DNA from 2 places in the Paenibacillus sp. FSL E2-0177 genome. Region 1 is predicted to be linked to the other one. Evidence: riboswitches for the same ligand, from Rfam matches in the RefSeq annotation. Region 1 holds a riboswitch; the other holds the start of a gene.

Region 1 (7,622 bases):
CCACTCACTGAAGGGTTCAACGAGGATTTCAAGTGAATCTGTATTTTTCTGCATAGGTACAATCCGGTCCACCATCGCATTGGGAAAAGCGACATTGCGGTCAGCAAGTTCCTTGAAGGATTGCTTCATATGCCGATAAACTGATTTTTTCAACTTCTGACTGCTTCCAATCCCATTCTCACAGGCAATGATATGAAGAGGGTTGAGATTTCTGCTATTTTCAAGCCTTCGTTCGATGCCCTGCGCAATGGTCTCAGCAATATCTTTTAAAGCGGATATTCCGACGGCAGTTGTCACAATTTCAGCTTCTGCTATAGCTCTAGTAACGTCCTCAGTATCATTCAGATTGATTGCAGTAACATTATCAACGATAAAGCTGTCCCTGTTCTTGTTAGCTAGGGTGACAGGATATTGCCCACGTTTTTGCAATTGGGCAATTTTACTCTTATTTCTTCCGACGAAACAAACATTGTAACCGGAGTCCGACAACATAGGCCCAATAAAACCTCTACCAATATTGCCTGCTCCAAAATGTACGGCTCTCAATTTGGTATCCCCCTTTAATTTGAACTTAGTTTCTCGGTTTCTCTATACTCGGTTTCTCTATACGAAGCAACGTTGAGTAACTACATGATCAAATTCAAGAAGACTTAGATTATCAATTTTATGGTGCTGCTTATCGAATTCAAGAAAATTAGTAATTTCGTTAGGCGTCACAATGCAACGGATGCCAGCTGCTGCCGCTGCCTTAGATCCATTCGGTGAATCCTCGATAGCAACCGCCTCATCAGCTGTGATTCCAAGACAAGCTAACGTTTGGTTATATAGCTCCGGATCTGGTTTCACTTTTGCCACATGGTCGGCAGTCCGAACACATTCGAAATACTCGCGAATACCCAATTGATTCAGATATTTTTCCACCCATTCCAGTGAAGAACTTGAGGCCAGCCCTATGCGCAGTCCAGCTGCTTTGGCGGAATCAAGATAATGCTGAATGCCTGGTCGTATTGTTTCAAGCTCCATAAGTTTGCTGTGTCTCTGTTTAACAGCCTTACTGAACTCTTCTTTGTCAATCGCTAGCTTAAGATCAGTCATTAAATATTCATAAGGATTAAAACTGTTCAAGCTCGTGCCGATGCAGGTGGAATATTGTTCAAGCGTCAGATCCACTCCATATTCTGCATAAGCCTCGTTAAATGCGGTGTACCAAGCAGTCTCCGTGTCGATAATCGTTCCGTCAAAATCAAAAATAATTCCTTTGATCACAATCAACCATCTCCCTCGTATTATGTTTGGTTAGAATATCTTACGCAAAACCTTCTGCATATTCTACAAAAAGCTATTTCGGCTTGCGTTTGACTATAAAAACCATAACAAAGCCCTTCTACTGACGTCAAGCACGGTAGATAACATGCCACGTAATGATAACGATTACAATCAATGTGGACAAACCTGGATTTTTTCATCACCTGAACTTCTTAATACATAACAGTAATCAGATTCAAAAAAACACCACAATCCTATGTGCTTCAAGGGATTCCTTTGCCAAGTTTATTATGAAGACAAGCTCCCTCTCTTTCTCTCGATTGCTGTTATTTAGAGTATTTTTCCAAGCAGCTAAAAATAATTCAAAATAATTTTAAACACATCCTTTTTACTTGATTGTACAAATCAAATTACGGGGTTATTTTTTGTCCATTGAGTAAAAAGAGGCTTTAATTTATGATATATTTTAATCGAGAATGATTATCATTATTGGTGGTCGTTACATATAATAGGGAGGCAATAAGATATGAACAAGGTACGACAGTCCTTCGCTGTGGTATGTGTACTATTTTTGCTGAGTACATTGCTACTAGCGTGCGGAAACTCAAAGGAACAATCCTCTGCCAATAGTACGGCAAACGCAACCGGGAACTCTTCCGCTGCAACCGCAGTACCTTCAGCAGAACCCTCAGATAGCAGTACAGATGAAGCAGCAGCGACTACTCGTTCCTATACAGATTACATAGGGCATACTGTAGAGATTCCGGTGAATCCGCAGCGAATTATCTATTCTGGAGAAACTTATGGCGATTTGCTCGAACTTGGTGTGCAGGCGGTAGGTTATCCTCTTTCTATGGGCGAAGGCCAGGTTTTTGAAGATCAATTACAAGGTGTGGAGGATGTAGGCTTCCCTATCAATCTGGAAAAAACATTGGAACTTCAGCCTGACCTGATCATCTATGCGGGCACAGATGAAGCTGATTTCGAACAGCTCTCCAAAATTGCACCCACTATAATATTTGATACCTTTGCCCCACTCCAGGAACGTATGCTGGACATTGGTGGAATTGTTGGGAAAACGACTGAAGCAGAAGCATGGCTTGCGCAGTATAAAACCGCTGAAGAGAACATGTGGAAGCAATTGAAATCCGCAGGCATGAAAGAGGGCGAAACGGCTGCGGTCTTCACTTATTATCCAGGAGACAGACTGTTTATTATGGCAGCAACCGGACTTTCACAGGTACTCTATGGGGAGAATGGCTTCAAGGCAACTCCAGCTATTCAGAAGATCCTTGATGAAGGTAAAGGGTTCCAGGAAGTATCCATGGAAGTCCTGAAAGAATATGCCGGAGACCGGATATTCCTCTTGACTCCAGTGGCAGAAGAAGCAAAACAATCCACAGAGGATCTATTAAAGAGCCCTATCTGGAAGAGCCTTCCTGCCGTCAAGAACGGATATGTCTATACACAAGACATCATGAAGACTTCAAGTGATGCGACAACAAGAGAATGGCTGCTTGGGGAAATTCCACAGCTATTAAATATGAAATAACCTTCTGTGATGAAGAGTTTAACACAAGGCTGATAAAAAACTGCAAGAAGCATGTCAACAGCTGTTGATATGCTTCTTTTTTTTATATACAATGAATTCATTGATAATCATTCTCACCAAATGAACGGAGGCTGAACCCATGCTGCATACATCATCGTCCTGCCCCCCACTCCACTCTCTGCTATTTCAGCTAAACGAGGCCGAACTGATGATTCAAGCTGCCGATTCAAGCTCTATAACGCGTACAACCCAGGACTATACCCTTCTCATATTTACTGGAGGGAACGGACAATTGAACCTCGATGATCAAAGCGTGATACTAAGTACGGATAAATGTTATCTACTATCTCCTGGAATCTCCTATAGTACGAACAACCAGGAGCTGACGTTGTATTATTACCTCATCACCTTTACAGCAATTTATACAACCAAGCATCCTAAACGATATTCTGGAGAGCTGCTTTCCGGCAGACGGGAGTTAATTGTGCACCCGTTCACCAAGGTAATCCGACTAGTCGAAGACCTGCTCATGAACAGGAATAACACCGATGATGTACAACAATTCAAGCGACAATTAAAATTCCAAGAATTGCTGCTGCTACTTTTTGAGCATAATTACCCTTCCAAACACCTGCCAAGTCCTACGGAATCCGTAGAAAAGACCATAACATTCATTCAGGAGCATTATACAGAGAGTATCACCGTGAAGCAGTTAGCTGAACTGGCGGGAATATCAATCTGGCAATATACACCGATCTTTCAGCAGCTTACGGGTAAAAAGCCGCTTGAATACCTGACGGATCTGCGCATTAATCATTCCAAACGATTCCTGCAGGAATCGACTGAACCACTGCGGGAAATCGCCAGACTGGTCGGCTTCTCGGACGAATACTATTTCAGCCGCCGCTTTCGGCAAAAAACCGGAGTTACACCCGGACAATATGCACATCAGAAAGGTCGTAAGCTTACCGTCAAGGATTGGACGGGTCATGAGGTGGAGATTCCAGAGCGAGCGAAACGTATTGTCTATCATGGCGAAACACTTGGCGACCTTCTCGCGTTAGGCGTAAAGCCTATCGGTGGAGATGAAGCGTTCGCCCGGAACAGCGTCTATAAACATCGGCTTAAGAAGCTCGCCAACGTCGGGTTTCCACTGGACCCGCAGTTGACCGCTTCCCTAAACCCAGATTTGATCATTTTGGCAAATAGTGATGAAAGAGCCTACAGAGCAGTTTCTGGTATCGCTCCGACACTCACCTTTGATTCATTTGCATCTCTCGACAACCGAATGCGGACATTAGGCAGTTGGCTAGGTAAACAGCGCGAAGCCGAAGCATGGCTGGAGTCATTCACAATCAAAAACGCTGCCATGTGGCAGCAGCTTTACACGACAACCCTCCAAGTTGGAGAAACCGCCTCTGCTTTGGTCTATGATCATGGAGATCATCTGTATGCTATGGGAATGTCCGGATTCTCCACTGCGCTTTATGCCCCATGTGGTTTACAACCGACCGAAGAGATCCAGGCCATATTGGACGAAGAGTTAGGGTTCGCCGAAGTTGATCCAACGCGACTGCCTGCCTACGCCGGAGATCATATCTTCATGCTCATTCCGGAACGCAAAGACTCGCGAGCTGCGATGGAACGATTACTAGACAGTTCACTTTGGAACAATCTCCCGGCAGTACGTCAGGGACATGTTTATCTGCTCGACGGAAGCAAATGGAACTCTAGTGATGCGTTAACCCGGGAGAAGCTGCTAACGCTGTTGCCTAAACTACTCGGTGGAAGTACCGCTAGTAATTGAAGGTGAATCTAGGAATCTCTTTTGACTTTTCAAAACTTGATAGGGTATACTTTATCTACGCTTAATTTCCAACTTTTACAGTTGAAAAGCGGGGGAACCAGTTAATTGGGGCGAATCATTGAGCATTAGAATGTAGGGTACCATCTTACCCGAGTCCGTCAGCTAACCTCGTCAGCAGTGGATGGGTCTGCTTTTCATGTTATTTACATAACCAGAGACCCTTGCTAAGGGTCTCTTTTTGTGCTTTTTTGGACCCTGCTGGCAGTAGATTGGCCTTTGACACTAAGGCTCCCTCATTTCTCACACTACGAGACAAAGGAGAGATGTACGTGCAAAAGGTAAAGTACTTCACGGATATTAACAAAATAGCTATGTTGTCTGAGCTGGAAAAAGAGAATCTGAAAGAAATTACGGACAAATTTGTTTTTCGTGTAAATGACTACTATCTGTCTTTAATTAACTGGGATGATCCAGATGATCCCATCCGTAAGCTGGTTATTCCTAACGAAGGTGAACTGCTGGAGTATGGGCGCTGGGACGCCTCCGATGAGGACACGAATTATGTGGTACCTGGTTGTCAGCACAAGTATAGAACCACTGCACTACTGATTGTATCCGAGGTCTGCGGGGCTTATTGCCGCTACTGTTTCCGTAAGCGTCTGTTCCGAAATGACGTGAAAGAGGCGATGGCTGATGTCTCTCCGGGTTTGGAGTATATCGCAAATAATCCGGAGATTAACAACGTACTTCTTACGGGCGGGGACAGTTTAATTCTCTCCACACCGAAGCTAAGATCCATTATTGAAAATCTAAGAAGCATTGAGCATGTTAAGATCATTAGACTGGGTTCCAAAATTCCCGTATTTAATCCGATGCGGATCTCTGAAGACGAAGAGCTGCTGGAGCTGATTCGTACTTACTCTACCGAAGACAAACGAATCTATGTTATGGCGCACATCAATCATCCTCGTGAAATCACACCTGAAGCCAAAAAAGCATTTAAAGCTCTCCACAACGCAGGGGCAATTGTCGTAAATCAGACCCCCATCCTCAAAGGCATCAACGATGATCCCGTTATTTTAGGGGAACTACTGGACCGGCTTTCATGGGCTGGCGTTACACCCTACTACTTCTTTGTGAACCGGCCCGTAGCCGGAAACCGAGATTTCGTATTACCGCTCGAGCAAGTCTATCAAATTGTAGAAGAAGCCAAAGCCAGAACCTCAGGACTTGGCAAAAGAGTACGCTTATCCATGAGCCACACCTCAGGAAAAATAGAAATTCTCGCCATTGATAACGGAAAAGCCTATCTCAAATACCATCAATCCAGAGATCAGGAATACGGAAAATTTATGATTCTAGATTGTCCAAAGGACGCCGAATGGTTCGATGACCTGCCTGGGAATGTGCAATATTGGACCCCACCTGTGAAAAAAAACGATGCTATTATTTCTGTTAATGATTTATCAGGCGAGCCTGCGGATTTAATCTGTAAATAGATTAATCAGCTCTGTCAGACTCTGTCATAGGATATTTCTTCATCACCAACAACAAAACTCCTCCCGCCCAAAATTAGCCCGAAAAAATCTATGATATAATCACGCTGTAACACGAAATGGACTAATGGGTGGGAATGCACACATGAAATTGGAACGATTGATTTCTATGATCTACAAGCTATTGAACCACGAAGTTTTATCTGCCTCCAAGCTGGCTGAAGAGTTTCAGGTTTCCCAGCGAACAATCTATAGAGATATCGATGTGATTTGTGCCGCTGGCATCCCGGTCGTATCGTATCAGGGAACTAAAGGTGGATATGGCATTATGGACGGATATAAAATGGATAAAAGCCTGCTCCGTTCGTATGATGTCACTTCTCTGATTACTGTACTGAACAGTCTTTCTTCCGTGTTTGAAGATGAGCATACGCAAGGAACCATTGAACGGCTGCAAACGATTGGAACGGAGCCACAGACCTCTAGTCTCGCGGTGGATCTTGAAACCCGGCGTACGGATCCTGACGCACTTCCTCTTTTACGTGCGGCTATATCGGAACGAAATGTTGTCCGTTTTGATTACATCAGTGTAAAAAATGAACGTACAACCCGTGAAATGGAACCAGTAAAGCTTCATTTTAAATATAGCAACTGGTACATCTATGGTTATTGCCGGGCTCGGCAGGACTATCGGGAGTTCCGACTTTCCCGGATGCTGAATTTGTTCCTGACGCAGGATACCTTTCATTCGCAACATGAGGTACCCAAAGAGGCCGGCTGTTCAAACAGGGCAGATCAGGTGGAGGAAATAGTGATCCGGGTAGGCCCTGAGGCTTTGGCAGAAGCTTTGGATCAGTTTCATCAAGTCGACAAGGAATTTCATTCCGATAAAAGCATGACGATGCGAATTCCTGTGTATAAGCCATTGGAAGCACGTTGGCTTTGGTCCATTCTGCTGAGTTTTGGCAGCGGTGCCGAAGTCCTCGAACCCCCTGCATTGCGAGGTATTTTAAAAGAGCAGCTTCAAAACACACTCAAACTTTATGAAGAAGTATGACAGTCTGATGTCATACTTCTTCTTTTATATTAACTACAGTAACAAAAAACAAATCCATGACCATTCAAAAGGAGAATGTACGAATGACAAATTATCCAGTAGAAATGTTTAAATACCACACATGGGCAAACCAAACTATCCTGGGGAGAATCAAGGAACTCCCGCCTTCTGTGCTAAGTCAAGAAGTGAACAGCTCATTTCCCACCATCGCTCATGCCCTTAGCCATATCTATGCGGTTGATACGATGTGGTATCTTGTATTAACAGGCACTGCCATGCCAGAGGCTTTTCAACAAAGTATCCCGCTAAATTTGAGCATTCTAGATTCTGTGGATGAATACGTAAATATCTTTGCCCAGCTATCAGAACAATACAAAGCATGGTTACACAACCAATCCGATTTGGAGCAAACCATTCTGCTTGACAATCCATTCGCCGGAATCC
Region 2 (7,622 bases), 1.2 Mb from region 1:
ATTAGCTGCTCTAGATCATCTTGAATTTTATCAATATTCATGTTTTCATGCTCCTTTAACCATGTATAAATGATGGTCCTTGATCTATTTTAAAGAGTTATTATGAAATTGTAGGCAACCACAACTGTAACAACGAACAGGCTCCCTTGTCAATGACGGGAGCCTGTTCGTTGTATGATTTTAGATGATAATTACACAGCTTTATAGGCAGCAAGCTCGTAAGGAAGACACAGTGGCACACCCGTACGTGGATCCGGAACGATATCCGCTTCAATTCCAAACACTTCCCGCAATACATCTGGTGTCATAACCTCAGTAGGTGAGCCTTCGCTAACCACAGTACCGGACTTAATCGCTACCATATGCTGCGCATAACGAGTAGCATGATTCAAATCATGCACGACCATGATGATGGTACGGCCTTCTTCCTCATTCAGCTTTTGCAAAAGCTGAAGAACTTCGAGCTGATGCGCCATATCTAGGAACGTTGTAGGCTCGTCAAGGAATAAAATATCTGTTTCTTGAGCTAACGCCATAGCGATCCAAGCGCGTTGACGTTGTCCACCAGAGAGACGGTCAATAGGGCGATCATGAAAAGATTCCATGCCCGTAACAGAGATGGCATTGGAGATGATGTTGCGATCTTCTGCGGTCATCGTGCCAAATCCCTTTTGATGAGGGAAGCGACCGTAACTGACCAGCTCAGATACCGTCAGACCGTCAGGAGCCGTTGGGTTCTGCGGTAGAATCGCTAGCTGACGAGCAACCTCTTTAGTTGAAAAGTTATGAATCGATTTGCCGTCCAGCATTACGGTGCCACTCTTCGGCTTCATAATCCGGGCCATCGTTTTGAGGATTGTAGATTTACCGGAGCCGTTAGCGCCCACTAGTGCGGTGATTTTTCCCGTAGGGATAGACAAGTTCAAGCCTTTAACTATAGTAGCCTCTGCATACCCAATACTTAATTCTTCTGTATTCAAACGTTCTGACATGATCTACAACTCCCTTAAAAGTTTTATGGAGCTATGCTCCTAAGTATGAACTAATTTACGCTTTAGACTTGGCGAGTAAATATAAAAAGTAAGGTGCGCCAATAATCGCAACCACAATGCCAGTCGGAACTTCCGCAGGTTGCAGCACCCATCTGCCGATGGTATCAGCGGTAATCATAAGAAGCGCCCCTGTCAAAGCACTAGCAGGTAATAACACTTGATGGCGGGGTCCCACGAGCCTGCGAGCCAGGTGTGGTGCTATCAGGCCGACGAAGCCAATACCTCCGCTTACCGCGACGCAGGAGCCGGCAAGCGCTACGGCTGTTACCAGAAGGAGAATACGTTCCTTCTCCACACGCATTCCTAGACCTAATGAAGTATGGTCCCCTAGATTCAATACATTTAGAACCCGGGCTTTATAGAAGGCGAACGGTAACAGAATCGCGATCCAAGGCAGCAAAGCAAGGACGAATCTCCAATCCCCACCCCATATTTTCCCGGCGATCCAAGTAGCTACAAATTGATAATTATTAGGATCAAGCCTAAGTGCCAATACAAGCTGGCAAGCATTGATTCCTGCAGCGACCGCAATCCCGATAAGGATCAGCCTTGTAGGAGACAGACCATCTGCCTTCCGGTAGGCAAGAATATAGATTAAAGCTGCGGTCAGGCCAGCCCCACCAAGCGCTAGGAGAGGCAAGACAAATACCGGAGCTGCTGTTGTAGCCGGAAAAAACGAGATAAAAATGATTACCGCAAAACCTGCACCAGCACTTATGCCCAGCGTAGCCGGTTCTGCGAGTGCATTACGTGCGAGACTTTGTAGAATACAGCCCGATACTGCAAAGCCCGCTCCTACTAACAATGAAATTACGATGCGGGGTAGTCTGAAATCAAATAAAATAAGCTTTTGCTGATGTGTTCCATCACCCATGAGTGTATGTAATACCTCTAGTGGGGATAGACGCATAAACCCTGTATTCATACTGACTATAAACACAACGACGATCAGTATAGCAAGGAGTGATAACACCGTTAGGGCGCGTGTGCGGCGTTCTTTTTCATCTGGAGTAAGGGTTAATTTGGGCATTACAGCTCCCCCTTCCGCTTACTCGCTAAATAAATAAAGAACGGTACGCCGATGATGGCAATTAAAGCTCCTAGCGGTGTCTCATAAGGTGCATTTATCATTCTTGCGGCAATATCTGCAAAGATAATCAATAAGCTCCCTAGAACTGCCGAGCAAGGGATAATCCAGCGGTAGTCCACTCCAACGAAATAACGTGTAACATGTGGAATAATTAGTCCTATAAAAGCAATCGGGCCAACCGTTGAAACCGCGCTTCCAGCTAAGATAACCACAACAATCATACATGCCAATTGAACTATCCTTGTCCGCTGCCCCAGACCAACCGCTACTTCTCTTCCTAAGCTGAGCAATGTGACGGATCGTGATAACATCATTGCTGCAATTAAGGCTACGGCCACCCAAGGGAATATAATCTTGATCTGAGTCCAGCTAGCTCCACCCATCCCACCAGCTAACCAGAAGGCTATGTCCTGAGATAAGTTGAAAAGAATAGCTACTCCCTGACTAATAGCAACCAATAAAGCACTAACTGCCGAACCTGCTAATGTCAATCGCAAGGGGGTCAGGCCATTAAAAGAAAGCGAACCGATTCCGAATACGATAAAAGAGGCCACAGCGGCACCGATAAAGCAATACAACATTAGTGAAGTGAATGAGAGTGAGGGTGCAAAAGCAAATACTATGGCCAGCGCTACCCCTGCTCCTGCATTCAAGCCTAACAGCCCTGAATCCGCAAGCGGGTTTCTTGTCATCCCCTGCATGATAGCCCCTGCTACTGCGAAGCAAGCACCGACTAAGGCGCCAGCAATAGCACGTGGAAATCGCAGTTCTCTAATTACCTGATGTTTTTGTAAATCTGGATTGAAATGAAATATAGCTTCCCATACCGTAGCTAACTTGATATCTGCTGCACCTACTGAGACCGAAAGTGCCAATCCGAAGGCAATGGCAGCAAGTCCAAAAATAAGAATACCAATGGCAGCTGCCGGTCGGGTATGTAGAGCTTTTTTGGGTTCATTTTTAATACGATTTGCGAAATCTGAGGGTGAAACCATGAGTCGTCTCCTTATTCAATAGTTACAATGGTTTATATGATAACAACAATCATTCTCATTATCGCAAAAATATTTATGTTGTACAATTGCAGGATCGATTTTTCCGTACTATGGGATTGGTTTATAAAAAAATGGTGCAGATCTTTGTATCACGAGATACTTGATCTGCACGCTCTTCCCCACCGAAATGATCAGTCTCATTCATGGTGAATTACGACTTTTATTTCACAAGACTTTTTAGCACATCGTCAATGATTTTGCTGCCAGCGTTCGCACCACTGTAAAGCCAGCTGCTTGTTGAGCTCATTTCATGCACATTTCCAGCTTTTACAGCTGGGATGCCCTTCCAGATTGCACTATCTAGGATCTCCGAACCCTCAGTCTTATCACTATTTACAAGGAAAATATGATCTGCGGTCAGCTCAGAAAGCTTCTCTAGTGAGATCGGATTCCAAGTTGCTCTTGTTCCTACTGGGATCTCTGTTACTAAGTTAGGCAGCGTTACGCCAAGGTCTGTATATAATACAGCTCCACTGCTGCGGGTTTCGTCTACAATATAGAAGTTTTTTTGCACCAACCATAAAATAGCCGCGGACTCTTGTCCAATAGCTCCTGCAAGCTGTTCTTTCGCAGCCGCTGCTTTAACATCATAATCTTTAATGGCTTTTTCTGCTTCAGGGGTTTTGTTCAAAATCTCACCCATCTTGAGCAACGATTTGCGCCAATCTTGATTTAGTTCATCCCCAATTACATAAGTGGGTGCAATCTTATTCAACTGATCGTAAATCCCGTTCTGAACAGAAGACTCCGATGGGATGATAATAAGATCCGGAGCAAAGCTGGTTACAGCCTCTAACGGAAGGTCGTAACTAATTGTAGGAACATCCTTCAATTCAGTGGCCAGATAATCCTGAACGCCGTTTGTAACTGACCATTGAGCTACTGGAGTTACACCCAGAGTTACCAAAGAGTCTTCCAAATATGAACCCAGAACGCGCTGTGGATTAGCCGGAATCGTTACTTTATGACCCATTGCATCTGTTAACGTCTTAGGTGCAGCAGGTGCCTCTGTAGATTCTGCTGTAGGCGCTGTTGTAGGCGCTGTTCCTGCATTTGATGAGCTTTCAGCATTATTATTACCACAAGCGGAAAGTATTAGCGTCATCACTATTAGTCCGCTCATCGTCACTTTCATGCTTCCTGATCTTTTTCTGTTAAGCCAAAACATTAAAAACCCTCCTATATGTAACTGCTTTGATATTCAAAGGTGACCTTTACCTCTGCTTCACTTTTAAATGATATTGATTCTCATTCTCTGTGTCAACATATAAATTTCAAATTCTGTGGATTTGCAACAATTTCCTTCATATAAAATACAAAAGAGGTTATATTCCGAACGTTCCGGATATAACCTCATCTTTAATCTTCTACTTATTTATTTAAATGATACGGGACAGTCGCTACTACAACGTCCTTTTGATTCATTAGATACGAGCGGATTAAAAAGCTGGTCTGATTATGAAGCACGGCTTGCCACCAATGTTTGGTAATAAACTGTGGAATCAGAATCGTGATGTGATCCGTCGCAGCGGTCTTCCACTCTACCGTATCGATAAACTTCACTAACGGACGAATGATACTACGATATCTGGAACGAAGAACAATCAGGCGTACACCTGGATTCCATTCCTCCCACCGTTGCTCCATCTTATGAATGTCTTCTTCATCAAAGCCTACATACACAGCAACAACATTATCTGTTAGAGACTTCGCATAGCTGATGGAATGTAATACAGCACGTGTAACCCCTGCAACAGGAACAACTACAGTACTTCCTTTAATTACAGGTTTATCAGTAGCCGGACATATACGCAGTTGATCCGCAGTGTTCAAATAATGCTTATGAATACGGTGGAACACGAACATTACAGCAGGTAAGAAAATGAATGCCATCCATACGCTCGAGAATTTAGTAATGATAAATATAAGCGTAATCGTCAATGTAGTCAGCATACCGATGGTATTTACTACAAATCTTTTCACCCATCCAGCGGGTCTTGTTTTGATCCAATGCACCATCATCCCCAGTTGGGATAAGGTAAAAGGAATGAACACGCCTACCGCATATAGTGGAATCAAACCTTCCGTATTCCCATGGAATGCAGTCACAAGTATGATAGACATAACTCCTAGAAAAATAATGCCGTTTGAGAAGCCCAGGCGGTCACCACGGACCATAAATGCATGTGGCAGATATTTATCTTTTGCAAACATAAAGGCGAGCAGCGGAAACGCTGAATATGCTGTATTAGCTGCCAAGAACAAAATCACTGCTGTAATCCCTTGAATGAAAAAGTACAATCCGCCACGGCCAAAGGTCGATTCAGCGATCTGAGAGACAACCGTAGCCTTTTCATCTGGCACAATACCATACCAATACGCCAGCACAGTGATTCCGGTAAACATAAAGCCAAGGATAAGTCCCATGATCATTAGCGTCTTGGCTGCATTCTTCTCAGCGGGTGCTTTAAAGTTTGGGATCGCATTAGATACGGCCTCAACCCCCGTTAGGGCTGAACAACCAGAGCTAAACGCTTTTAATAGTAGAAACAAACTTACATTAGATACGGCGCTGCCTATTTCAGGAACATTCGCATGCGCGCCACCCATTGCATATTTAACGATACCGGAGATAATCAGAACAACAATCGAAACCACAAACAAATACACTGGAATTGCGATAAATGAAGCCGATTCAGTCACTCCGCGAAGATTAATGATTGTTAATAAAACGATAACAGATACAGCGATGAGAACAGTATGATTATGAAGACTTGGAAAAGCCGATGTGATCGCATCCGTCCCTGCCGAGGCACTAACCGCTACGGTAAGAATGTAATCCACCAATAATGAACCCCCAGCGAGCAGCCCTGTCGGAATACCAAGATTACTCTTGGCTACGATATAAGCTCCGCCTCCTTGCGGATAAGCAAAAATCGTCTGCCGATAGGATAAAATCAGGATGGCCAGCAGGCCCAATACGGCTAATGCAATTGGCAGGGAATACCAGATGGCAGTAAACCCGGCAGCCACCAGTACAATCAGAATTTGTTCCGTTCCGTAGGCTACAGACGAGAGCGCATCAGAAGACAGGACAGCCAGTGCTTTAACCTTGGATAACTTTTCATGATCGAGTTCATTCGACTTCATCGGACGTCCGATCAATAGTCGTTTTACCTTGCTTACCATGGTGGATACAGTTCCTTTCTTTGGGAGCTGAAACGGAATTTCCGTGCGCTGTTTTCATCGGTGGATTTCATAAATGCAGACACAAAAATAAGCATACGGAAATGATCCGCATGCTTATGCATGGTCATTTTCCCACCTTGCTTACGAGGTTAGCTGGCGGATTCGGGCTGTGGTTATAGCCCTACGGTAGAGGTCTGTTCGACCCGGTTCCGATTCACCCCATTGGCATGAATGCCAAGTTTGGTTCCCCCGTTTTTCCTAAGAAAATTCAGCGCATATTCAACTTCTCACAAGGTCTAATATTAGTCTACAAAGTGCCTACAGTAAAGCGTTGAAAAAAATGAAAAAAGAATGAAAAAACATCCAATAAGCTCAAATATAGCGTCTTATTGGATGCTCTCTTTCATTATCTTCAATTATCCCTCTAGCCCGTGATTTTAATACCTTTTCAGCTTTTTTGTACCTTCCAAAGTAAAAACTAAAATCCTAAGCTCTCCTCAGCATCTACTTCAATCACTTCTTCTTCCCTACGTCCATACCAAAGAAGGAGACTTATTAGAGCAAACGCTATTAAAGCTAACAAAGGAATCGTTATAAATCCGAAGTAGTTCAAGTAATCTTTATTACAAGGAACACCAACTGTACAAGGTAGAACTTTACTTAACGCTGGAATCTTCTGTTCCGCATAATGATAGATTGAGATACTGCCACCAATCAAACTTAATGGAAGCACATAAGGAATGATGCGCTTATCTCCACGGAAAGTGGCAATTCCCAACAAAAATAACTGCGGATACATAAAAATCCGCTGAAACCAGCAAAGCTTACAAGGTTCATACTTCAAGACTTCACTTAAATACAAGCTACCAGCTACAGCAACCAAAGAGACGAACCAGGCCAGATAGAGGCAGTTACGCTTGCAAAAAGATAGGAATTTTGTCACTTTGCCTCCACTGCTTTTGCGGCGGTGTTAATTTCAGATGTAATCGCTTCAATATCGAAAGGTTCAGCCGTTTTCACTCCATTAATGTAGAGCGAAGGCGTAGTTGTCACGCCTGCGTCAGTTGCCAACTGAATGTCTTTCTTCAGCTCATCTGCATAAGTTTTCTCTTGGATGTCTTTACGCAACAGATCGTAATCGATCGCTAATTTCTCTTTTTCAGCAAGGCTTACCAAGAAATCCTCAGTGGCCCATTCCACGCTCTCATCCCCTTGCTGCGCATACACAGCATCATA

What was found. Region 1 has a riboswitch for cyclic di-AMP ahead of MHI25_RS11590 (KamA family radical SAM protein). Riboswitches for the same ligand answer to the same signal wherever they lie in the genome.
Region 2: it holds a riboswitch for cyclic di-AMP, as region 1 does, so the genes downstream of both, MHI25_RS16970 (APC family permease) here and MHI25_RS11590 (KamA family radical SAM protein) in region 1, are expected to answer to the same signal.

What each region holds. Positions count from the first base shown of each region.
Region 1 is NZ_CP150307.1:2,626,874-2,634,495, reverse strand. Features, by position in the region: gene MHI25_RS11610 (mannitol-1-phosphate 5-dehydrogenase) at 1-546, opposite strand, end outside; gene MHI25_RS11605 (HAD family hydrolase) at 604-1,266, opposite strand; gene MHI25_RS11600 (ABC transporter substrate-binding protein) at 1,793-2,818, shown strand; gene MHI25_RS11595 (AraC family transcriptional regulator) at 2,958-4,625, shown strand; cyclic di-AMP (ydaO/yuaA leader) riboswitch at 4,674-4,815, shown strand; gene MHI25_RS11590 (KamA family radical SAM protein) at 4,955-6,124, shown strand; gene MHI25_RS11585 (YafY family protein) at 6,267-7,178, shown strand; gene MHI25_RS11580 (DinB family protein) at 7,262-7,622, shown strand, end outside.
Region 2 is NZ_CP150307.1:3,799,574-3,807,195, forward strand. Features, by position in the region: gene murB (UDP-N-acetylmuramate dehydrogenase) at 1-41, opposite strand, end outside; gene MHI25_RS16950 (ABC transporter ATP-binding protein) at 192-992, opposite strand; gene MHI25_RS16955 (iron ABC transporter permease) at 1,048-2,082, opposite strand; gene MHI25_RS16960 (iron ABC transporter permease) at 2,082-3,137, opposite strand; gene MHI25_RS16965 (iron-hydroxamate ABC transporter substrate-binding protein) at 3,358-4,365, opposite strand; gene MHI25_RS16970 (APC family permease) at 4,569-6,386, opposite strand; cyclic di-AMP (ydaO/yuaA leader) riboswitch at 6,511-6,670, opposite strand; gene MHI25_RS16975 (disulfide oxidoreductase) at 6,865-7,329, opposite strand; gene MHI25_RS16980 (DsbA family protein) at 7,326-7,622, opposite strand, start outside.